DNA from 3 places in the Xanthomonas tesorieronis genome. Region 1 is predicted to be linked to each of the others. Evidence: predicted binding sites of a transcription regulator. Region 1 holds the regulator's gene; each other region holds the start of a gene.
The links. The regulator FliA, encoded in region 1, starts transcription of late flagellar genes. The targets are predictions, from matches to a motif close to TAAAGTTTNNCNNNCNNNGGCCGATAA.

Region 1 (7,874 bases):
CAACGTCGCGCCGCCGCCGGCCGCTGCGCCTGCGGCCAGCGCCGGGATCCCGGCGCCGCCGACGCTGGCGCCGGTACCGAACTTCCCCGCCGCGCAGAACGACGAACAATTGACTCAGCTGCGCGACGAACTGGCGCTGATGCGGCAGATGATCGAGCGCGAGATGAACCGGCTCACCGACGAACGCCTGCGCGGCTCGCCGGTTCGCGCCCAGGCGCTGGAGCTGATGGACGACTACGGCTTCGACAGCGGCCTGACCCGCGACGTGGTGATGCAGATCCCCGCCGACCTGGAGCTGCACCGCGGCCGCGGGCTGATGCTGGGGCTGCTGTCCAAGCGCCTGCCGATCGCCGCGCTGGACCCGATCGAGGAAGGCGGCGTGATCGCCCTGATCGGCCCCACCGGCGCCGGCAAGACCACCACCATCGCCAAGCTGGCCTCGCGCTTCCTGGAGCGCCATGCCGCCCGCGACGTGGCCCTGGTCACCACCGACACCATCCGCGTCGGCGGCCGCGAACAGCTGCACAGCTACGGCCGCCAGCTCGGCATCGCCGTGCACGAGGCCGACAGCGATGCCGCCCTGCAGCAACTGCTGGAGCGCCTGCGCGACTACAAGCTGGTGCTGATCGACACCGCCGGCATGGGCCAGCGCGACCGCGCCCTGGCCGCACAGCTGCACTGGCTGCGCGCCTCGCGAGTGGTCCGGTCCTTGCTAGTACTCCCTGCCAACGCTCATTTCTCCGACCTGGACGAGGTGGTGCGCCGGTTTGCCGGCGCCGATCCGCAGGGGGTGATCTTGACCAAGCTGGATGAAACCGGGCGGTTTGGCAGTGCCCTGTCGGTGGTCGCGGACCACCGGCTTCCCATCACCTGGGTGACCGATGGTCAGCGCGTGCCGGACGACCTGCACCGCGCCAACGCCGCCAGCCTGGTATTGCGCCTTGAAGATTTGCGGCGCGCTGCCGATAAGCCCTGTACTCCGGAGCAGAACCATGCCGTCGCGTGATTACGCCAATCTGACCAATGCCTTCCCCCTGTCGGCAACGCGCAGCGAACCGCTGGGCCCGGTGCGCACGATCGCCGTGACCGGCGGCAAGGGCGGCGTCGGCAAGACCAACATCTCGGTCAACCTGTCGATGGCGCTGGCCGACATGGGCAAGCGCACCCTGCTGCTGGACGCCGACCTCGGCCTGGCCAACGTCGACGTGCTGCTCGGGCTGACCCCCAAGTTCACCCTGGCCGACCTGGTCGCCGGGCGCTGCACCCTGGAAGAGGTGCTGGTCGACATGCCCAACGGACTGATGGTGGTGCCCGCCGCCTCCGGCCGCCGGCACATGGCCGAGCTGCCGCCGGCCCAGCACGTCGGCCTGGTCAACGTGTTCTCCGAGCTCAAGCGCGAGCTGGACGTGATGATCATCGACACCGCCGCCGGCATCACCGACAGCGTGCTGACCTTCTGCCAGGCCGCGCAGGACGCGGTGGTGGTGGTCTGCGACGAGCCGGCCTCGATCACCGACGCCTACGCGCTGATCAAGGTGCTGTCGCGCGAACGCGGCGTGGACCGGGTGCAGATCGTGGCCAACATGGTCCGCGACCTCAACGAAGGCCGCCTGCTGTACGACAAGCTGAGCCGGGTCTGCGAGAAGTTCCTCGGCGACGTGTCGCTGAACTACCTGGGCTGCGTGCCGCAGGACGACTGGCTGCGCCTGTCGGTGCAGCGCCAGCAGCCGGTGGTCAAGGCCTACCCGTCCAGCCCGTCAGCGCAGGCGATCGCCGAGATCGCCCGCCGCACCGCGCGCTGGCAGGCGCCGACCGTGCCGCGCGGCAACGTCGAGTTCTTCGTCGAACGGATCATCCAGCGGGGGGTCGCCGCATGAACGCCGCCGCCCACTACCGCGCCGTGCAGCGCAACAGTTCCAACGACTACATCGCCCAGCATTCGGACCTGGTGCGGCGCATCGCCCACCACCTGGCGGCGCGGCTGCCGGCCAGCGTGGAGATCGACGACCTGATCCAGGCCGGCATGATCGGCTTGATCGAGGCCTCGCGCAGCTACGACGCCGACCAGGGCGCCTCGTTCGAGACCTACGCCTCGATCCGCATCCGCGGCTCGATGATCGACGAGATCCGCCGCGGCGACTGGGTGCCGCGCTCGGTGCACCGCCGTGCCCGCGACGCCGCCTCGGCGATCCGCAAGATCGAGCAGAGCACCGGCCGCGCCGCCGCCGCCAACGAAGTGGCCGCGGCGATGGACATGCCGCTTCCCGAATACCTGCGATTGATGGAAGATGCCGCGCGCGGCCAGGTGCTGAGCCTGGAGTCGCGGGTCGAAGACCACGGCGAACTGGACACCATCGCCAAGGGCGGGCCCAATCCGCAGCAGATGCTGGAGCGCAGCGAGTTCGGGCGCGAACTGGGCAAGGCAATCGCGCAGCTGCCCGAGCGCGAGCAGTTGGTCCTGTCGCTGTACTACGAACAAGAATTGAACCTGAAGGAAATCGGCGCGGTGCTCGGTGTCAGCGAGTCGCGCGTCTGCCAGATCCACGGCCAGGCCACGGTACGCTTGCGCGGACGCTTGAAAGCGTTCGAAGCGGCGGACGCCGGCCTGGAAGACGAAGAATAAGACCCAAGGGAGTTAGCGGTGAACAAGAACATGCGGATTTTGATCGTGGACGATTTCTCGACGATGCGGCGCATCGTCAAGAATCTGCTCGGCGATCTGGGCTTCACCAACACTGCAGAGGCCGAAGACGGCAACAGTGCGCTGGCGGCACTGCGCTCGGCACCGTTCGAGTTCGTGGTCACCGACTGGAACATGCCCGGCATGACCGGCATCGATCTGCTGCGCAACATCCGCGCCGACGACAAGCTCAAGCACCTGCCGGTGCTGATGGTGACCGCCGAGGCCAAGCGCGAGCAGATCATCGAGGCCGCGCAGTGCGGCGTGAACGGCTACATCATCAAGCCGTTCACCGCGCAGACGCTGCAGGAGAAGCTGGGCAAGATCTTCGAACGCCTGGGAGCGACCGCCTGATGGAAGCCACCGCCGAACGCAGCGCCCTGATCGAACGCCTGCAAGGTGCGCTGGACGCACTGGAGCGTGGCGACGAAGCCGCCTGGCGCAAGGAAATCGACACGCTCGCCGCCTGGCGCACGCGGCCGATGATGCAGGGCCTGAGCCGGCTGGCGCGCGACCTGGGCCAGGCGCTCGGCGAGCTGCCCACCATCCCCACCGAAGCCGGCGAGCTGGACGACGCCTGCTCGCGCCTGGACCACGTGGTGGCGATGACCGAGCAGGCCAGCCACCGCACCCTGGACCTGGCCGAGGAATGCCGCGCGCTGGCCGACCAGCTGCGCGCCGGCGGCCTGACCGGCGACCAGGGCGAGATCCTCGACAAGATCCGCCACAACCTCACCGAGATGGCCCTGGCGCAGAGCTTCCAGGACCTGACCGGGCAGATCATCCGCCGCGTGGCGACCATCGTGCGCCGCGTGCACGAGGGGTTCGGCGCGCTCGGCCTGCCGCCGAAGGAAGACAAGAAACCCGACGGCAGCCTGGCCGGCCCGGCGCTGGCCGGACTGGACCGCCACGGCGTGTCGCAGAACGACGCCGACGACCTTCTGTCCGGACTGGGGCTGTAATCCGATGAGCGCCGTGCCCGACGACATCGCTGCCGACTTCATCATCGAGGCCCAGGAAATCCTGGACCGGCTCGGCGAGCAGCTGGTGTCGCTGGAGCAGGCACCCGAGGACAGCGACCAGCTCAACGCGGTGTTCCGCGGTTTCCACACGCTCAAAGGCGGCGCCGGCTTTCTGGCGATCACCCCGATGGTCGAGCTGTGCCACGCCGCCGAGGACACCCTGGGCCAGGCCCGCGCCGGCCAGGCCACCCTGCAGGCGCGGCACTTCGACGCCGCCCAGCAGTCGCTGGACTACCTGCAGTCGATGCTTGACGCGTTCGGCAGCGGCAACGAACCGCCGCGCGCGCCGCAGCAGCTGATCGCGCAGTTCGCCACCAGCGGCGAAGAGACCGCCGCGCCCAGCGCCAAGCCTGCCGCGGCGGCGCCGGCGCCGGCCGCGGGCGGCAACAGCGACCTCATCGACGACGACGAATTCGAAGCGCTGCTCGACCAGCTGCACGGCGGCGCCGCGCCGGCCGCGCTACCGGTGCCGGCCGCCGCGCCGCGGCCGGTGCCGAGCGCCAAGCCCGCCGCGGCGCCGGCCAAGGCCGCCGAACCCGAACACACCGTGCGCGTGGACACCAAGCGCCTGGACGCGATCGTCAACCTGATCGGCGAACTGGTGCTGTCGCGCAACCGGCTCAAGACCCTGCGCGTGCGCCTGCGCGACGAAGAACTGGATCGCGCGGTCAGCAGCCTGGACATCGCCACCTCGCGCCTGCAATCGGCGGTGATGCGCACCCGCATGCAGCCGGTGGGCAAGGTGTTCTCGCGCTTCCCCAAGGTCGCGCGCGACGTCGCCCGCTCCCTCAACAAGGAAGTGGACCTGGAACTGATCGGCGCCGACACCGAACTGGACCGCAACCTGGTCGAGGCGCTGGCCGATCCGCTGGTGCACCTGGTGCGCAACGCGATCGATCACGGCATCGAGACGCCGGCGCTGCGCGAAGCCACCGGCAAGCCGCGCGGCGGCCACGTGCGCCTGTCGGCGCAGCAGGAAGGCGACTACGTCAGCATCGAAGTGCAGGACGACGGCGCCGGCATCGACCCCGAACGGCTGCGGCAGAAAGCGCGCGAAAAGGGCCTGATCGATCCGGAGGCCGCCGCCCGCCTGACCACCGAGGAATGCCTGCACCTGGTGTTCCTGCCCGGGTTCTCGACCAAGTCCGAGGTCACCGACATCTCCGGCCGCGGCGTCGGCATGGACGTGGTGCAGTCGCGCATCCGCGAACTCAGCGGGCAGATCCAGATCCAGTCCGAACTGGGCCGCGGCAGCCGCTTCCTGATCCGCGTGCCGCTGACCCTGGCGATCCTGCCGACCCTGCTGGTGCAGGCCGGCGACACCGTCTATGCGCTGCCGCTGGCGCGCGTGGTGGAAGTGCTGCACGCGCCGCGCCGCGCACTGGGTTGGTTCGACGGCCGCGCCGTGCTCGACCGGCAATCGCACACCTTGCCGCTGGTGGACCTGCGCCAGTGGTTGAACATCGAAGCCCCGGAACTGCCGCTGCTGACCGTGGTGGTGCTGCAGGCCGGCGAATCGCGCATGGGCCTGGTCGTGGACCAGGTCCGCGGCCGCGAGGAAGTGGTGATCAAGCCGCTGCCGCGCGCCCTGCGCGGCCTGCCCGGCTACGCCGGCGCGACCCTGATCGGCGATGGCCGGCTGGCGTTGATCCTGGATGTGGACGGGTTGAAGGCCTGAAAGGCCGGGATTGGGGATTGGGGATTGGGGATTGGGGATTCGATGCCGGTCACGGTGCGGATCGCTGCTGGCGGTTCGATGCCCGAAGTGTCATGGGTCAGCCGGTAAGTTCAACGGCGGTTTCCCGTCGCGCTTTCTGTAGGAGCGGCTTCAGCCGCGACGCCTTCCCGGTAGAGCGTCGCGGCTGAAGCCGCTCCTGCAAGGGTGCCGCGCGCTCGCCAAATTCACGGCGCGACTGCCGCCGGCTGGCCGCCTCGAATCCCCAATCCCGAATCCCCAATCCCGGCCCCACCCCCATCAAGTCCCAAGCCCGCTGGCCGATACCTCCTGCATGGACAAACTCAGTCTCATTGGCTTGCTGTTGGCGATCGCCTCGCTGGTCGGCGGCAGCATCCTCAAGGGCGCCGGCGTTTCGGCGCTGTGGTCGCCGGCCGCGTTCGTGATCGTGATCGTCGGCACCGTCGCCGCGATCCTGGTGCATACCCCGCCAGCGGTGTTCAAGCGCGCGTTCCAGATCGCCAAGTGGATCCTGCATCCGCCGGCCAGCGATCGCCAGGCGCTGCTGCAGCAGATCGTGGAGTGGAGCAACATCGCCCGCCGCCAGGGCCTGCTCGGCCTGGAGAACCAGGTGCAGCAGCAGCACGACCCGTTCGTGCGCAAGGGCCTGCAGATGCTGGTCGACGGGGTGGAGCCGGAATCGATCCGGCACATGCTGGAAATCGACCTGGACGGCCAGGAACACTGCGACCTGGCCGCGGCCAAGGTGTTCGAAGGCATGGGCATCTATGCGCCGACGCTGGGCATCATCGGCGCGGTGCTGGGCCTGATCGCGGTGATGAAGAACCTCGCCGACCCGAGCAAGCTCGGCCACGGCATCGCCGCCGCGTTCACCGCCACCATCTACGGCATCGCCTCGGCCAACCTGCTGTTCCTGCCGATGGCCAGCAAGCTCAAGAGCGTGATCAAGCACAGCAGCGGCGAGCGCGAAATGATCATCGAAGGGCTCATCGCCATCGCCCAGGGCGAGAACCCGCGCAACATCGAATCGAAACTGGCCGGCTTCTTGCATTGACCCACGACTATGGCCCGCAAGCGTCAGCACGAAGATCACGTCAACCATGAGGCATGGGCCATCCCCTATGCCGATCTGATGACGTTGCTGCTCGCCTTTTTCGTGGTGATGTACGCGCTGTCCACGGTCAACGAGGCCAAGTACCGGGTCATGGCCGACGCGATGAGCACCGCCTTCGGCGGCGCGCCGCGGACGATGAGCCCGGTGCAGGTCGGCGATCACCTGATGCAGGGCCAGGGCGGCGCGCGCCCGACCCCGATCAAGTCCAGCCCGGCGCTGTCCCTGCCCGACCCGAACCGGCTGCCCTCGGCCTCGCCGCTGCGCTCGTCCGGCGCGCTGCGCGACGAGGACCAGCTGCGGCGCGCGCAGCGCCAGCTCGACGGCATCGCCGACCGGCTCGGCGCCGCGCTGGCGCCGCTGATCCAGAAGAAGCTGATCACCGTGCGCCATGCCGGGCTGTGGATCGAAGTGGAGATCAACAGCGACATCCTGTTCGGCTCCGGCTCCGCGTCGCTGGACCAGAGCGCCCGCGCCACCCTGGCGCAGTTGGCGCAAGTGCTGGTGCCGGTGCCCAACGGCGTGCGCGTGGAGGGCTATACCGACAACACCCCGATCGCCACCCTGCAGTTCCCGTCGAACTGGGAACTGTCGGCGGCGCGCGCGGCCAGCGTGGTGCACCTGTTCGCCGACCAGGGCCTGCAACCCTCGCGGCTGTCGATGATCGGCTACGGCGAGTTCCGCCCGCGTGCCGACAACGACAGCCAGGCCGGCCGCAACGCCAACCGCCGCGTGGTGCTGGTGATCCTGGCCGATGCCGGCGGTCCCGACAGCGGCAGCGACGCGGCGCCCGTCGCCGCGGCCAGCGCGCCGTCGCCGCAAGACCGCTTGACCGATACCGCCGGCGCCGCGCCGGCGCCCCCGCTACATGCCGCTGCAGCGGCTGCCGGCACTGCCGGCCAGTCGCGCGCGGTACCTGCCGCCATTGAAGGAGTGAACTGATGCGCATCTGGGCGATTGCCAACCAGAAGGGTGGCGTGGGCAAGACCACGACCACGCTGGCGCTGGGCCGTGGCCTGGCCATGCTCGGCCACCGTGTGCTGATGCTGGATCTCGATCCGCACGCCTCGCTGACCCGCGCCTTCGACGTGCCGCAGGACCCGCCGCCGAGCGGCGTGCTGGACCTGTTCGCCACGCCGCCGAGCGACCTGGCCGCACTGGCCCGCGACAGCGCCATCGAGCGCCTGAGCTACGTCTGCGGGCAGACCGCGCTGGCCACGCTGGAGCGGCGCAGCGCCAACCAGCCCGGGCTGGGCCTGGCGCTGCAGCAGGCCATGACGCGGCACGCCGGCCAGCACGACTACATCCTGCTCGATTGCCCGCCGACCCTGGGCCTGCTGATGATCAACGCGCTGGCCGCGGCCG
Region 2 (7,874 bases), 1.5 Mb from region 1:
GCGCGAGCCGAGCACCCAGCCGAGCACGCCGAGCACGCTCCACACCACGGTCAGGCTGGTCTGCGCCACGCTGGCAGACAACAGCGACGCCCACGGCACCGGCGCCCAGTAGTGCACCGCATGCAGGGTCACGCTGGTGACCCACAGGAATCCGACAGCGGCCAGCAATTGCAGGCGCTGCGCCCGCAACAGCGCCGGCGCGGTCGCCGACCACAGCCAACGCGCGGCCAGCGCCACCGCCAGCAGCTGACTCAGTTCCAGCGGATTGAGCAGCGGCACCCACGGCAGCGGCGCGCTGGCGCCGGGCACGCACAGCGTCCACAGCCAGGCCAGGCCGAGCAGGCCGAAATAGCTGCCCTGCAGCGCCGTGCGGCACCGGTCGAACTCCGCCCCCAGCGGCGCGGCCAGCCACGGCCAGCGCAGCAGCGACAACGCCGCCACCAGCAGCCATGGCGCCAGCAGCAAGGCCCATTGCCAGCCCTCGGCCAGGGCGAAGTGCTGCGCCAGCCAGATACCGAGCAGGGACAGCACCGACGGCCACACCAGCCACCAGGCGAATTGCGCCGCCCGCGCCACCCAGCCGCCGCTGCCGCGCAGGCAGATCAGGCTGCGCACGCCGAGCACCGCGAACAGCGTCCAGGCCCAGGCGCCATGCCCGGCGAACGGCTGGCCGTGCGCTTCGGCCTGCAGCAGCGCCAGCGGCAGCGCCAGCAGCAGCCCAACGAGCGTGGTCGTGGCCAGCGCGCGCGCCGGCCAGCGGCGCTGCGCCTCGGCGGCCAGCCAGCCGCTGAGCGCGACGAACGCCAGCAACACGTCGGCCTGCGCCGCGGACGCGACGAAGTGTTCGATCTCGGAGACACCGATCCCGCACCACCACGCCAGGCCCCACAGGTAGTACACCAAGGCCGGCGCATTGGCGCCGGCGCGGCGATAGCTCCAGGCGCTGGCGAAACCGGCCAGGGCCAGTAGAGCACCGCTCATGAAGGTGGCATTGACCACCGCCGTGGTGACGCTCCAGGCAACGGCCTGCGCCAGCACGAGGCCGACCGCCGCGGCCAGTTGCAGGCCGGCGCCGGTGACCTGCGGCAGCCAGCGCCGCTGCCGCAAGCCCAGCCACACCAACGCCGCGCCTTCCAGCGCGAAGATGCTGGCGGTGGCGCGCGCGGACAGCGCCAGCGGCACCGCCAGCGTGGCGAAGCCCACCGCCAGCAGCGCATAGGCGTGGCCGAGCACCGCGAAGCGTTCGCGCCGGATCAGCGCCGCGGCCAACACCGCATACACCGCCGCCAGGCCCAGCGCGCACAGCGCCAGCGGCAAGCCCTCGCCGCGCAGCAGCCCGGCCTGCAGCGAGAACGCGACCAGCGGCGTGCCGAACACCAGGCTGCCGTCGATCAGGTTGCCGCGCGTGGCCGGCTGGCGCCGCGCGTACAGGATCGGAATCAGCAGGTAGAAGGCGAAGAACAGCAGCAGGAACGGCTCGGTGCTGGCGAACTTCGCCGGCTGGTACTGCAGCGCGCCCCACAGCGTGCCGATGCCGAAGGTGAAACCGAACCCGAGCAGGTTCAGTACCCGCCACGGCCGGTACCAGGCGATCGCGAACACCGCCGCGTTCAATACCGCGTAGTAGGAGAACAGGCCGACATGGTTGCCGCTGCCGGTGGACAGCCAGATCGGCGCCAGGAATCCGGCCAGCGTGGCCAGCACGGCCAGCGTGCGCGATTCCTGCACGACCGCCAGCACGCACATGCTGGCCACCAGCACGATGCTCAGCGCGAACGCGGCGCTGGCCGGAATCAGCCCCGACAGCTTGAACGCGGCGAACACCGTCAGCAGCAACACCCCGATCGCGCCGCCCTGCAAGGCCAGCGCGAAGCTGCGCTTGCGTTCGCGCTGGCGCCAGCCGAAGCCCAGGCCGCCCAGCGCCGCGGCGGCGATGCCGGCGTAGCGCAGTTCGATCGGCATGCGCAGCCAGCCCTGGTCGCCGGCGTACTTCAGCAGCGCGGCGACGCCGGCCAGCAGCACCAGCATGCCGATCTTCACCGGCACGTTGCCTTCGGTGAACCAGCGCTTGGTGCCGGCCAACAGCCGCTCGATCGGATCCGGGCCGCGCGGTGCCGGCGGCAATGGCGCGGCGACGGGGTCCGCGGCCGCGTTCGCGCTGGCGGTCGGCGCGACGAACGGCGGCGGAAGCGGCGGTGGCGTGGGCGCTGTCGGGGCGGCAGCCGCGGCCACGACGAACGGACGATCCTCCACGCCATCGTCCGCGGCGAACGGCGCAGCGCTCTCGGCTTCGGTCCAGACGTCATCGGCGTCGCTGGCTGCGTCGAAGCGGGACGCGGCGTGCGCGGGCTGCGGCGCCGCGCCGCGCAGTTGCGCCAGTTGCAGTTCCAGCGCCGCCACGCGCCGGCGCACGCCGGCCAGCGCCACCAGCATCACGATGATCAGGATCGGCACTGCCAATACCGCCACCACCACCAACACGATCAACGCTTCCATCCGCACTCCATGCCCAAGCCGGCACGGCGCTGGGCGGCGTACCAATGATCCGGCGGCGCCGGTCCTGGGGCAGATGGTAGACGAGTTCGGCCTCGCCGCCATCGTGCCGACGGTGGCGCAACCCAGGCGCGGCAAGGCATTCGGGCAATGGAAGCCGGCGCGATCGGCGCTAAAGCCGGTGCATTTGCGGCCGCTACCTCCCTTATCCCACGTTGCGTCCGCTGTTCCCTCCCCTCCCACCGACGGCACCCATGAACCTGCCAGCCAAGCCCACCGAAGCGGGAATCGACGACCACATCCGCTCCGTGGTCGGCCTGTCCGATCAACTGCTCGGACAGCTGCGGCGGTCGTTGCAGCGCATCGACGAGATCAACCGCACCACCCACGTGATCTCGATGAATGCCCGCATCGAATCGGCGCGGATCGGCCAGGCCGGGCGCGGCTTCAGCGTCATCGCGCAGGAAATGGACGTGCTGTCGCGGCGCGTCGCCGATGCCACCCAGGACTTGGACAAGGTCGCCGCCAGCACCAGCGCCGACATGCGCCACACCCTGCAGCGGCTGGAAGACGACGTGCGCCGCACGCGCCTGAGCGAACTGGCGCTGAGCAACATCGACCTGATCGACCGCAACCTCTACGAACGCAGTTGCGACGTGCGCTGGTGGGCGACCGACGCGGCCATCGTCGCCGCCGCGCGCCCCGGCCGCGGCGACGACGAACTCGCCTACGCGTCGCGGCGCATGGGCCAGATCCTGGATTCGTACACCGTCTACTTCGACCTGGTGCTGGCCGGCACCGACGGCCGCATCCTCACCAATGGCCGGCCGCAGCAGTACGCCTCGGCCGGCAGCGACGTCTCCGGGCAGGCCTGGTTCGAAGACGCCACGCGCACCCGCAGCGGCGAGGAATTCGGCTTCCAGGACGTGCATGCCAGCACGCTGGCCGATGGCGAACGCGTGCTGGTGTATTCGTGCACGGTGCGCGACGGCGGCCGCGTCGACGGCCGCGTGCTGGGCGTGCTCGGCATCGTGTTCCGCTGGGACGCGTTGGCGCAGACGGTGGTGCAGCGCACGCCGCTGTCGGAGCAGGAATGGGGCCGCAGCCGGGTCTGCATCGTCGACCAGCGCGGCCAGGTCCTGGCCGATTCGGCCGGGCGCATGCTGCAGGACCGGATCGAATTCCAGGGCCGCGACGCGCTGTTCAAGCAACCGCGCGGCGCCGTGCTGAGCGATCTCGACGGGCGTCCGCATTGCATCGCGCATGCGGCCTCGCCCGGCTACGAAACCTATCGCACCGGCTGGCATTCGCTGATTCTGCAGGCGCTGTAGCGCGCCGCGCGCGCGGGTCGGCCAACGCTCAGCGCTGACCGACCTGGATCACCACCTTGCCCTTGGCGCGTCCGCTCTCGACGTAGGCCAGGGCCTGCGCCGCCTGCTCCAGCGGGAACACCCGATCCAACACCGGCGTGATGACGCCGGCCTCGATCAGCGCACCGATCTCACGCAACTGTTCGCCGTTGGCGGTCATGAACAGGAACGCGTAGTCGACGCCGTGCCGCCTGGCCTTCCTGCGGATGCCGCCGCTCAGCAGGCGGATCGCCTGCCGCAGCGGCCATGCCAGGCCTTGTCGCACGGCGAAGTCCGGGTCCGGCGGGCCGGAGATGGAAATGAGCTTGCCGCCGGGCTTGAGCACGCGCAGGGATTTCTCCAGCACGTCGCTGCCCAGGCTGTTGAGGACCACGTCGTAGTCGCGCAAGGCGGTCGCGAAGTCCTGCGTCCGGTAGTCGATGACCAGGTCGGCGCCCAGCGCCTTGACCCAGCCGACATTGCCGGTACCGGTGGTGGTCGCGACGTAGGCGCCGAGGTGCTTGGCGAGCTGCATGGCGATGCTGCCGACGCCGCCGGAGCCGGCATGGATCAGCACCTTCTGTCCCTTCTGCAGCCGCGCCGTCGTGACCAGGGCCTGCCACGCGGTCAGCGCGACCAGCGGCACCGCGGCGGCTTCTTCCATGCTCAACCTGGCCGGCTTCAATGCCAGCGCACTTTCCTTGACCGCGATGCGTTCGGCGAAGCTGCCGATGCGCGTGTGGTCGGGACGCGCATACACCGTGTCGCCCGGCTTGAAGCCGCGCACGCCGGTCCCGACCCGCAGCACCACGCCGGCCAGGTCGTTGCCCAGCACCAGCGGAAAGCGGTACGGCAGGATCAGCTTGAACTCGCCCTTGCGGATTTTCGCATCGAGCACGTTGACGCTGGCGGCATGCACCTCGACCAGCACCTCGTCCTCGCCCACCTCCGGCTCGGGCAGCGCGCCGATCCGGCCTGGATGCTTGTGGCCATAGCCTTCGATGAAGAACGCTTTCATGATTTTTCCCTGACGAAAAGGAACGCGAGGACGAACACGCTTTCGAGCACGACCGCGACCAGGATCCCGCGGCCCGCGTGGCCGCTGGCCAGTTCGCCGATGCCCAGCGCCGCCAGCAAGGCACAGGCGGTGACGAAGCCCGCCACCAGCGCCGAACGCGCCGGCGTCGGGGCCGCGCCGCGCGCCATGAAGAACATTACGCTCAGGCCCGCATACAGCGCCGCCCCGCGCCGCGCCATCAGCTCGGCCGCTGGCGAGGTGCCGATGCCCCAGTTCGCCAGCATCGCGCCGGGCACGAACATCCAGGTGCAGGCGATCACCAGGAACAGCAGCGAGACCACGACCGACAGCGAACGGAAACTCGGGCGCATGGCGGTCACCGGTTGAGGATGCGCGACAGCACGGCCTGGTGGATCCAGCGCGGCGTCGCCCACATGAAGACCGCGTTCAACCTGTTGATCAGGCCTGGCACCACGCTGATGCGGCCGGCATCCAGCGCGCGCATGCCGGCGCGCACCACCGGCGGGGTCTGCATCATCAACGCCTTCAACTGCGACGTGATCCGTTGCTGGGCGACGCGCGCGAACCCGGTGTCGGTCAGCCCAGGGCACAGCGTGGTGACGGTGACGCCGTCGCGCGCGAACTCGCGATGCAGCGCCTCGCCCAAGCGCAGCACGTAGGCCTTCGCGGCCGCATACACCGCGAAGTTTTCCACGCCCTGGTAGGCCAGCAGGCTGGCCACCTGCAGGATCCTGCCGCGCCCGCGCCGGCGCATGTCCTGGCCGAACAGGTGGGTCATCGCGGTCAGGCTGGCGATGTCCAGCTGGATCATCGACAACGCCGGCTCGAGGTCGCCATCCAGGAACGGCCCCTGCAGTCCGTGCCCCGCATTGTTGATCAGCACCTCGACCTCGATGCCGCGCGCCTGCAAGCCGGCGTGGAGCAGGCGCACGGCCGCGATCTGCGACAGATCCACCTGCTCGACGAGGACCTCGACGCCGTGCCGCTGCCGCAACGCCTGCGCCAGCGCATCCAGCCGGTCCAGGCGCCGCGCGACCAGGATCAACCGGTGGCCGCGCGCCGCGTACTGCCTGGCGAACTCCTCGCCGAATCCGCTCGAGGCGCCGGTGATCAGCACCCAACCATCGCGTTGTGTTTGCATGTGGATCGTCCCGATCGCGCCAGGCGCGTTGCTGCGGGCGTCAGGCCGCCGGCCGATAGCGTTCCGCGGCATTGGCCTGCCGGATGCTGCCCAGCAGCGCCTGTCGGGCGCCGTCCAGCGCGTCCCAGCGATCGGCATCGTGCAGCGGCGGGATCGTCACCAGTTCGCGGCGGTCGAAGCCGATCAGCGCCGCATCGACCAGCTCTTCCACGTCCATCACCTCGGGCAGCGTATCGACGTCGATGCCCGCGCGCTCCCAGATCTCGGTGCGCGTGGCCGCCGGAAGTACCGCCTGCACGTACACGCCCTTGGGCGCCAGTTCCACGTGCATGCCCTGCGACAGGAACAGCACGAAGGCCTTGGTCGCGCCGTACACGGTCATGCCGAATTCCGGCGCCAGACCGACCACCGAGCCGATGTTGACGATCGCGCCGCTGCCGGACTGCGCCAGCCGTGGCGCGATCGCCACCGCAAGCCGCGTCAGCGCGGTGGTGTTGAGCGCCACCAGGCGTTCGACGTCCTGCGCCGTCTGCTCGGCGAAGCCGCCCGACTGGGCCATGCCGGCGTTGTTGATCAGGATGCCGATGCGCGCGTCGTCGCGCAGGCGCGCTTCGACCGTGGCCAGGTCGGCCTGTGCGGTCAGGTCGGCCTGCAGCACGTCGACTGCGACCTTGTGTTCCTCGCGCAGGCGCGCGGCGAGCGCATCCAGGCGGGATTTGTCGCGCGCGACCAGGACCAGGTCATGGCCGCGCTGGGCGAAGCGTTGCGCGTAGATGGCGCCGATGCCGCTGGAGGCGCCGGTGATGAGGACGGTGGAGTTGCTGCTCATGCGAGTGGTCTCTTCGGATCAAAGGGAAGGTGCGGCCGCCAGGACGCGGCCGGTGATGCGGGGCAGTGTCAGCCGCTGGCGCTCTCGGCCAGCGTCGGGTAATCGGTATAGCCCTTGGCGCCGCCGCCGTAGAGCGTGGCCGGATCGAGCGCGGCCAGCGGCGCGCCGGCCTTGAGCCGATCGACCAGATCGGGATTGCCGATGAACGCGCGGCCGAAGGCGAACAGGTCCGCGCGGCCGGCGACGAGACTGGCACTGGCCAGCGCCTGGTCGTAGCCGTTGTTGGCGAGATAGGTCTGCTTGAAGCGGCGGCGCAGCGCCGCGTAGTCGAACGGCGCCACGTCGCGCGGCCCGCCGGTGGCGCCCTCCACGACATGCAGGTAGACGACGCCCAGCGCGCTGAGCCGCTCGGCGATGTAGTCGTATTGCGGCTGCGGATCGCTGCAGGAGATGCCGTTGGCCGGCGACACCGGCGAGATGCGCACGCCGGTGCGTTCGGCGCCGATCGCCTGCGCCACCGCCGCGGCGACGTCGAGCAGCAGCCGCGCGCGGTTCTCGATGGAACCGCCATAGGCGTCGCTGCGCTGGTTCGCGCCGTCCTTGATGAACTGCTCCAGCAGGTAGCCGTTGGCGCCGTGCAGCTCCACGCCGTCGAAGCCGGCGGCGATGGCGTTGACCGCGGCCTGGCGGAAGTCGTCCACGATGCGCGGCAGCTCCTCGCGCGCCAGCGCGCGCGGCGCGGAGACATCGGCAAAGCCGTTGTTGACGAAGGTCTTGGTGGCCGCGGGAATCGCCGAAGGCGCCACCGGAGGGGTCCCGCCAGGGCGTAGGTCCACGTGCGAGACACGGCCGACATGCCAGAGCTGCATGAAGATGCGCCCGCCCCTGGCATGCACCGCCTCGGCGACCGCGCGCCAGCCCGTGATCTGCGCCGGCGTGTAGATGCCCGGCGTGTCCTGGTAGCCCTGCGCGTCCGCCGAGATCTGCGTCGCCTCGGTGATCAGCAGGCCAGCGGATGCGCGC
Region 3 (7,874 bases), 1.7 Mb from region 1:
TGCGGCGCCACGCGGGATACCCGGCGCCGCGTGCGCCGGTACGGCATCGGCGAGTTGCGCGGCAGCGACGGAGGCGAGGATGGACCGCTCGGGCAGCATGGCAGCGGAACCTGTCACGGACGGTGCGTGGACCTGCAGCGCCAGCGACGGCAGCGAAGGTCGCGCGGACGATGCGGCGTGCGCGCCCATCCGTCTGCTGGGAACGCCGGCATTGGGCGATCCGCTGCGCGCGGTCGGCCTGCGTTACCGCAAGGGCTGGGTACTGCTGGCGTACCTGGCGCTGGAGCGGCGCGCGCACCGGCGTGTGGCGCTGGCCTGGCTGTTGTGGCCAATGCTGTCCGAAGCCGCGGCACTGACCAATCTGCGCCAGGTGGTGGCCGACCTGCGCCGCGCGCTGCGGGCGATCGATCGCGATGCCTGGCTGTGGGGCACGCGCCACACCCTGGCGCTGGACCCGCAGGCCCGCTGCGACATCGATGCCCTGGACGTGCGCTGCACGTCTGCTGCGCTGGACGATGCGATGCTGGATGGCAGGCTTCTGGAGGGCGTGGAGATCGACGACGGCGCCGAGGCCCGGGCCTGGTTGGATGCGGCCCGGGTGCGTTGCGCAGCCTATGCAGCGCATCGCCTGGAGCGGCGTCGCGATGCCTTGCTCGGCGCAGCCCGGCCGGATCTGGCGATCGGTCTGGCGCGCCGGCTGCTGGCGGCGGATCCCTGCAATGAGCGCCATGCGCGCGCGCTGATGGCGACGTTGGCGGCGGCCGGCGCGCCAGACCTGGCGCGCTTGGAGTTCGAGCAACTGCGGCAGCGCCTGCGCAGCGAACTATGCGTTGCGCCGGCGCCGGAGACGCTGCAACTGGCTGCTGCGCTACGCGACGACCTGCGCGCAGATCGATCGCGCCAACTGCGGTCCTCCAGCACCCGATAGCCGACGGCGTCGGCGGGACCGGGCGCCGCCACCGGCGTATCGCGCGCCGGCACGTGCCGGCGGCGAGCCGCGAGCGGCAGGATCGGCAGCCGCCCGATGGGCACCTCTAATAACTCCATTGCGGAAGCTGCACGCTGCACGCTGCACGTGGCGATGGCGTGTCCTTTTTCCTGTCGCGGCTGAAGCCGCTCCTACAAGAGCACGGCGCGCATGTGTAGGAGCGGCTTCAGCCGCGACAGGAGAACGAAGTGGCCGTGATGCCAAGGCGTCCACGAAAAACGCGGCCGCAACGCCACCGTCTACCGCCAATGCGCCTTTGCCACTCCATGCCATCTCGAACGTATCGATGCCGAAACCTGCGGACTGGGCGTGTCGGCGTCTCGCAAGTGCATCGACATGCTTTTGGGGTTAATAGAGGTGCCCTATGTCGCAGCGATGCCTGGGCCGTCGCGGTCGGTGCCGTGGCTGCGGACACAGTACGTCGGCACATCGGTGGCGTTTCGCGCGTGCGCCGTGTTCGCGCAGGCGCGCGGCGCGGGCGCGGGCGTGGCAGGCGCCTGCGGCGCCAGCTCGACTGGCGCTTGCAACAGCGCGCGTACGCTTGCGCTGCACAGCGGCAAGCCGCTGATGGCGCCGCGCAATGCGGGCGAAGGCTCTGGGCCATGCGGCGCCGCCGGTTGTATGTAGGCGGCGTATGGCGCCGATGCGGTGGCGTTCGGCAGAAGCATCGCGGCAAGCAGCACGATGCTCCGAGGCTCTATTCCCTGCACGGCGCGACATTCCCCCGTGGCGAACCCGCGCCGGATGGCGCGGGTGCGCGGCGGCGCGCGCGGGACATGGATAGAGCGCCGCCGTAAGCGCTGCGTAAGAGACCGGCGCGGCCGCAGCTGCGCGTGCGGCCCCGCTCGGGTAGGGTGGTGCGGTATCCGCACTGAGGGGAAAGCGCATGTCCGTTTCGAAGTTGTCCGTTGCCTGCCTGGCGCTCGCGCTGGGCCTGCCATCGCTCGTCGCAGCCGCCGACCGCGTCACCGGCCAGGCGTTCGCCACGCGCTCGGAAGTGATCGCGCCGCACGCGATGGCCGCCACCTCGCAGCCGCTGGCCACGCAGATCGCGCTGGACACGATGAAGGCGGGCGGTTCGGCGGTGGATGCGGCGATCGCCGCCAACGCCGCGCTCGGCCTGATGGAGCCGACCGGCAACGGCGTCGGCGGCGACCTGTTCGCGATCGTGTGGGATCCGAAGACGCACAAGCTGTACGGTTACAACGGTTCGGGCCGTTCGCCCAAGTCGCTGACCCTGGCCGAGTTCCAGCGCCGCGGCTTGAAGGACATTCCGCCGACCGGGCCGCTGCCGGTGTCGGTGCCGGGCGCCGTGGACGGCTGGTTCGCGCTGCACGAACGCTTCGGGCGCAGACCGATGGCGCAGAACCTGGCGCCGGCGATCCGCTACGCGCGCGAAGGCCATCCGGTGGCCGAGACCATCGCCTATTACTGGGACCGCTCGGTGCCGCGACTGTCGCAGTACCCCGGCTTCAAGGAGCAGTTCACCATCGACGGCCATGCGCCGCGCAAGGGCGAACTGTGGAAGAACCCGAACCTGGCCAATACGCTGCAGCAAATTGCCGACGGCGGCCGCGACGCGTTCTACAAGGGGCCGATCGCGCGCACCATCGACGCCTATTTCAAGGCCAATGGCGGCTTCCTCAGCTACGACGACCTGGCCAGCCACCATGGCGAATGGGTCGAGCCGGTCAGCAGCAACTACCGCGGCTACGACGTGTGGGAATTGCCGCCCAACAGCCAGGGCATCGCCGCGCTGCAGATGCTCAACATCCTGGAGGGCTACGACTTCTCCAAGATCCCGTTCGGCTCGGCCGAGCACATCCATCTGTTCACCGAGGCCAAGAAACTGGCCTTCGCCGACCGCGCGCGCTTCTACGCCGATCCGGCGTTCCAGCCGGCGCCGCTGGCCAAGCTGATCTCCAAGGACTATGCCGCGCGGCGGCGCGCGCTGATCTCGATGGACAAGGCGCTGAAGGAAGTGCAGCCGGGCACGCCGAAACAGCTGGAGGAAGGCGACACCATCTACCTCACCGTGGCCGATGCCGACGGCATGATGGTGTCGCTGATCCAGTCAAACTACCGCGGCATGGGCAGCGGCATGGCGCCACCGGGGTTGGGTTTCATCCTGCAGGACCGCGGCGAGATGTTCGTGCTGAAGAAGGATCATCCCAACGGCTACGCGCCGGGCAAGCGCCCGTTCCAGACCATCATCCCGGCGTTCGTGACCAAGGACGGCAAGCCGTGGCTGAGCTTCGGCGTGATGGGCGGGGCGATGCAGCCGCAGGGCCACGTGCAGATCGTGATGAACCTGATCGATTTCCACATGAACCTGCAGGAAGCCGGCGACGCGCCGCGGATCCAGCACGAAGGCTCCACCGAACCGACCGGGCAGGCCACGGCGATGAGCGATGGCGGCGAGCTGAATCTGGAAACCGGGTTTTCCTACGATGCGATCCGCGCGCTGATGCGCAAGGGCCACCGCGTGATCTTCGCCGACGGCCCGTATGGCGGCTACCAGGCGATCGCCCGCGACCCAGCCAGTGGCGTGTACTACGGCGCCTCGGAAAGCCGCAAGGACGGGCAGGCCGCCGGCTACTGAGTCGGCGCCGCGACGGTTACGTGGACGGCGCGCGTGCAGTGGCCGGCAGTGCGGCCCGCGTGCTCATTCCTGCGCGCGCTCCGCTTCGCTGCGCGTGGGGGCCTGCGCCGCCTGTTCGCGCGCGATCCACGCCTCGATCATGTGCCTGGCGTGTCGATCGCGGTGGCGTTCGCGCGTGTACTCGGCGTCCAGCACGCGGTACAGCGCAACGATCACCAGCACCATCAGCACCGCGAACGGCAGCGCGGCGATGGTGATCATGCCTTGCAGCGCGTCCAGGCCCCCGGCCAGCAACAACACCGCCGCGATCAACGCCACCGCCACGCCCCACACCAGCTTGCGTCCCAGCGGCGGATCGCCGGCCTCGTCGGTGGACATGCTGGCCAGCACCAGCACCGCCGAGTCGGCCGAGCTGACGAAGAAGATCGTCAGCAGCAGCAAGGCCACGCTGGACAGCAGCAGTGAGCCGGGTAGGCTGTCGAACAGGGTGAACAGCACCGTCTCGTAGCCGTTGCCCAGCGCCTGCAGCATGTCGACGTGGCCGAACAGCTGCGCCCACAGCGCCGCGCCGCCGAACACCGAGAACCACACGAAGCCGAGCAGGGTGGGGGCCAGCACCACGCCCACCACGAACTCGCGGATGCTGCGCCCGCGCGAGACCCGGGCGATGAACGCACCGACGAACGGTGCCCAGGCGATCCACCAGGCCCAATAGAAAATGGTCCATTCGGCCACCCACTTGCTGCCGGAGAACGGCGACATGCGCAGGCTCATCGTCACCAGCTGGTTGAGATAGGAACCCAACGTGGTGGTGAAGGTGTCGAAGATGAAGCCGGTCGGACCCAGCACCAGCACCGCGGCCAGCAACAGCGCGGCCAGCGCCAGGTTGAAGTTGGACAGCCACTTGATGCCGCGCTCCACGCCGCTGGCGGTGGAGGCCATGTACAGCACGAAGGCCACCGCGATGATGCCCATCTGCACCGGGATGCTGGCCTGCACGCCGACCACGCGTTGCAGGCCGGCGGCGATCTGGATGGTGCCGAAACCCAGCGTGGTGGCCACGCCGATCGCGGTGGCCACCACCGCAGCGATGTTCACCGCGTTGCCGATCGCACCGCGGTGGTGGCGGCCGATGACCGGCTGCAGCATGTCGCTGACCAGTCCGCGGCCGTTGCGGTTGTACTGGAACCAGGCCATCGCCAGGCCGATCAACGCGTAGATCGCCCACGGATGCAGGCCCCAATGGAAGAACGCGTAGCGCATCGACGCGCGCGCCGCCTCCATGCTTTGCGGCGGCAGGCCTTCCGGCGGCTTGAGGAAGTGCGAGATCGGCTCGGCCGCGCCCCAGAACACCAGGCCGATGCCCATGCCGGCGGCGAACAGCATCGACAGCCAGCTGGCGCGGGAGAAATCCGGCTCGGCATCCTCGCCGCCGATGCGCAGATGGCCGAAGCGGCCGAAGGCCAGATACAGCATGAAGGCCAGGGTCAGGAACACCACCAGCAGGTACATCCAGCCGGCGCCGCGGATGACCTGGGCCAGTGCCGCCTGCACCACGTCGTCGAACGGACCGGGTGCGACGCCGGCGATCAGCACCAGCAAGGCCACCTGCGCGATGGAAATACGGAACACCATGCAGCAGCGTCTCCGGGCAAGGAATCGAGAGGAAGCGCGCCGTCCTTGCGGCAAGGCCCAAGGGCAGGCGGCGCGCAGCGGTTGCCGGTCTGGAATCGCTGCAGCGGCAGCGAAGGGCGATCGCGACGAAGTCGGCAACGATACCGGGCGTATCGTCACGGGACCGTTATGGTGCGTTGCGTTGCGCGCCGCAGGCGTGTGAATTCAGGGGTGTTCCGGCAGTCAAACAAGCCCGGGCGCGCAGCCGATTCCAGTGGGTTCCCACAAGCAAAGCCGCCCCTTCACGATGCTGTCCGCAGCCATCGGCGGTGATCCTTGCCGTCGCGGCGCGGCCGCAGGCGGCTGAATCGCTAAGAGCCCGGGCATGACGCCGATCCCGGTTGCGCGCCTGCCCGCTCAGGTTGCGCGGAGGCGGCCGATACCATGGCGAAGAATTCCTGGAGGGTGAAGACGATGGCGTTGTTCACACGCAGCCCGGACGCCGATGCCGGGCATGCCGCGGCCTTGCCGGACGCACCGGTAGCGTTGCTCAGGCTGGATCAGCTAGGACGCGTGAGCGCCGTCAACCGTGCAGCGCTGGACCTGCTTGGCGTACACGTCGAGGCCTTGCTGGGCGAACCCTGCGCGGCGGTATGGGGGCTGCCGCTGGCGGCGCTGGTCGGCAGCGAGGGCAGCTGGCTGGCCTCGAACGACGATCCGGCGCGGCGCGTGCGCTACCAGCGCGATCGCGACGGCGACGGATGGCTGCTGTCGCTGCCGCATGCGGAAACCGCCGCACTGCTGCGCGACGTCGCCCTGCTCGGCGCCGGGCAGCCGCAAGGCGCCATCAGCCCGGCCTTGCAGGCGCTGGCGCAGCGGCTGCAGGCCGGTGCGCAGGCGCAGACCTTGCTGGACCGGGTCGGCGAGCGCCTGACCGGGTGCGACCTGGATCTGGGGCTGAGCACCCCGCTGTCCGCGCAGGAAACCGAGGCGATGGCCGGGCGGCGCCTGTCGGCCGGCTTCGGCAATCTGGCCGAGGCGATCCGCCAGGCGGTGGCGCTGTCGCTGCAGATCGCCGCCGACGTGCCGCATGTGGTCGCCGAGAACGACGCGCTGGCGCAGCAATCGCAGACCCAGATGGAGGCGTTGCAGACGGTGGTGGCGACCACCCGGCGGCTGCTGCAGGGGCTGCACGAAATGGACCAGGAGCTGCGCGCGGTGATCGCGGTGGCGGCCAGTGCCGACGACAGCGCGCGCCAGGGCGCGGACGCGGCGCGTGCGCTGAGCCAGGCGATGCGCGAAGTGGAGCGGCGCTCGGCGCGCGCCAACGAGGTCATCGAGGTGATCGACGCGGTCGCGTTCCAGACCAACATCCTGTCGATCAACGCCAGCATCGAGGCGGTGCATGCCGGCGCCGCCGGGCGCGGCTTCGCCGTGGTCGCCAGCGAGATCCGGCGCCTGGCCGAGCGTGCCGCCGCCGCCGCGCGCGACGTGCGCGTCATCGTCGGCGAGACCAGCAGCGCCTTGCACGACAGCGCCGCTTCGGCGCAGCACACCGAGCAGGTGCTCGGCGGCATCGGCCAACTGCTCGGCCGCGCCAGTGCGGCCATGGAGACCGTGGCCACCCGCGTCGCCGCGCAAGGCGAGGAGATCGGCGGCATCGATCGCGCGGTCGAGCATGTGGTCGGGCTCAGCCGCAGCAACCTGGACCATGTCGCGCGCGTGGTCGAGCGTAGCGCGGCATTGGCCGCGGGCAGCAGCACGCTGCACGACTGCGTGGGCCTGTTCCGCTTGCCGGCCGATCCGATGCAGCAACCGCGGCACGCGCGCATCCGCGAACTGGCGACGTCGACCGCCGGCAGGATCGGGCAGGCGCTGGCCGATGCGGTTGCGCGCGGCCGCATCGGCGAGGAGGCGCTGTTTTCCACCGACTACACGCCGATCGCGGGCATCGATCCGCCCAAGTACCGCACCGCCTTCGACGCGTTGTGCGACGAACTGCTGCCGCCGCTGCAGGAACCGCTGCTGGCCGCGCATCCATGGATCGTGTTCGCGATCTGCGCCAACCCGGATGGCTACGTGCCCACCCACAACCTGCGCTTCAGCCAGCCGCTGAGCGGCGACCGCGCCCGCGACCTGGTCGGCAACCGCACCAAGCGCATGTTCACCGATCGGGTCGGGCGCAGCGTCGGCCGCCATACCCAGCCCTATCTGTTGCAGGTGTATCGGCGCGACACTGGGCAGATCCTGTTCGACCTGTCGGTGCCGGTGTACGTGCGCGGCCGCCACTGGGGCGGGCTGCGCGTGGCCTACGTGCTGGAATGAGCGTCGCGGCGGACGCCGCACAAAAAAACGCCACCGGGGTGAGCCGGCGGCAGGGAGAGAGAGACGTCGTTCTTGTGGAGCCCAGGCTAGGCGCGGCATTTCGCCGGGGTTTGCCGCAACGGCGCGCGCGCGTGGCAGCGCTGACAAGAAGCGGGCCGGGTTGTGCGCCGATTCAGCTGCGCGCGGTTGGCGGCCGGCGCAGAAACGGGTCTAATAGCCGCAGAAGCGGGGGTACCGTCGGCGCAGGCCGCGGTTGAGACAGTCCCTTCGAACCTGATCCGGTTGATACCGGCGTAGGGAAGCTTCGCAAGCCTGGTCCGTGCGCGTTCGCGCCGGGCCGTGCCC

Region 2: a site for FliA is predicted at 2,667-2,693, ahead of AB3X08_RS05210 (methyl-accepting chemotaxis protein). Genes of this name have one in related genera too.
Region 3: a site for FliA is predicted at 5,621-5,647, ahead of AB3X08_RS04605 (methyl-accepting chemotaxis protein). Genes of this name have one in related genera too.

The regions. Positions count from the first base shown of each region.
Region 1 covers NZ_CP162490.1:2,721,561-2,729,434, forward strand. The annotation lists gene flhF (flagellar biosynthesis protein FlhF) at 1-1,006, shown strand, start outside; gene AB3X08_RS11635 (MinD/ParA family ATP-binding protein) at 993-1,877, shown strand; gene AB3X08_RS11640 (RNA polymerase sigma factor FliA) at 1,874-2,623, shown strand; gene cheY (chemotaxis response regulator CheY) at 2,642-3,034, shown strand; gene AB3X08_RS11650 (protein phosphatase CheZ) at 3,034-3,642, shown strand; gene AB3X08_RS11655 (chemotaxis protein CheA) at 3,647-5,380, shown strand; gene AB3X08_RS11660 (flagellar motor protein) at 5,712-6,452, shown strand; gene motD (flagellar motor protein MotD) at 6,462-7,451, shown strand; gene AB3X08_RS11670 (ParA family protein) at 7,451-7,874, shown strand, end outside.
Region 2 covers NZ_CP162490.1:1,209,256-1,217,129, reverse strand. The annotation lists gene AB3X08_RS05215 (DUF2339 domain-containing protein) at 1-2,496, opposite strand, end outside; gene AB3X08_RS05210 (methyl-accepting chemotaxis protein) at 2,748-3,824, shown strand; gene AB3X08_RS05205 (NADP-dependent oxidoreductase) at 3,853-4,860, opposite strand; gene AB3X08_RS05200 (hypothetical protein) at 4,857-5,201, opposite strand; gene AB3X08_RS05195 (SDR family NAD(P)-dependent oxidoreductase) at 5,237-6,022, opposite strand; gene AB3X08_RS05190 (SDR family NAD(P)-dependent oxidoreductase) at 6,063-6,851, opposite strand; gene AB3X08_RS05185 (alkene reductase) at 6,920-7,874, opposite strand, start outside.
Region 3 covers NZ_CP162490.1:1,065,010-1,072,883, forward strand. The annotation lists gene AB3X08_RS04590 (AfsR/SARP family transcriptional regulator) at 98-928, shown strand; gene ggt (gamma-glutamyltransferase) at 1,875-3,590, shown strand; gene AB3X08_RS04600 (BCCT family transporter) at 3,654-5,225, opposite strand; gene AB3X08_RS04605 (methyl-accepting chemotaxis protein) at 5,679-7,529, shown strand; TPP riboswitch at 7,747-7,847, shown strand.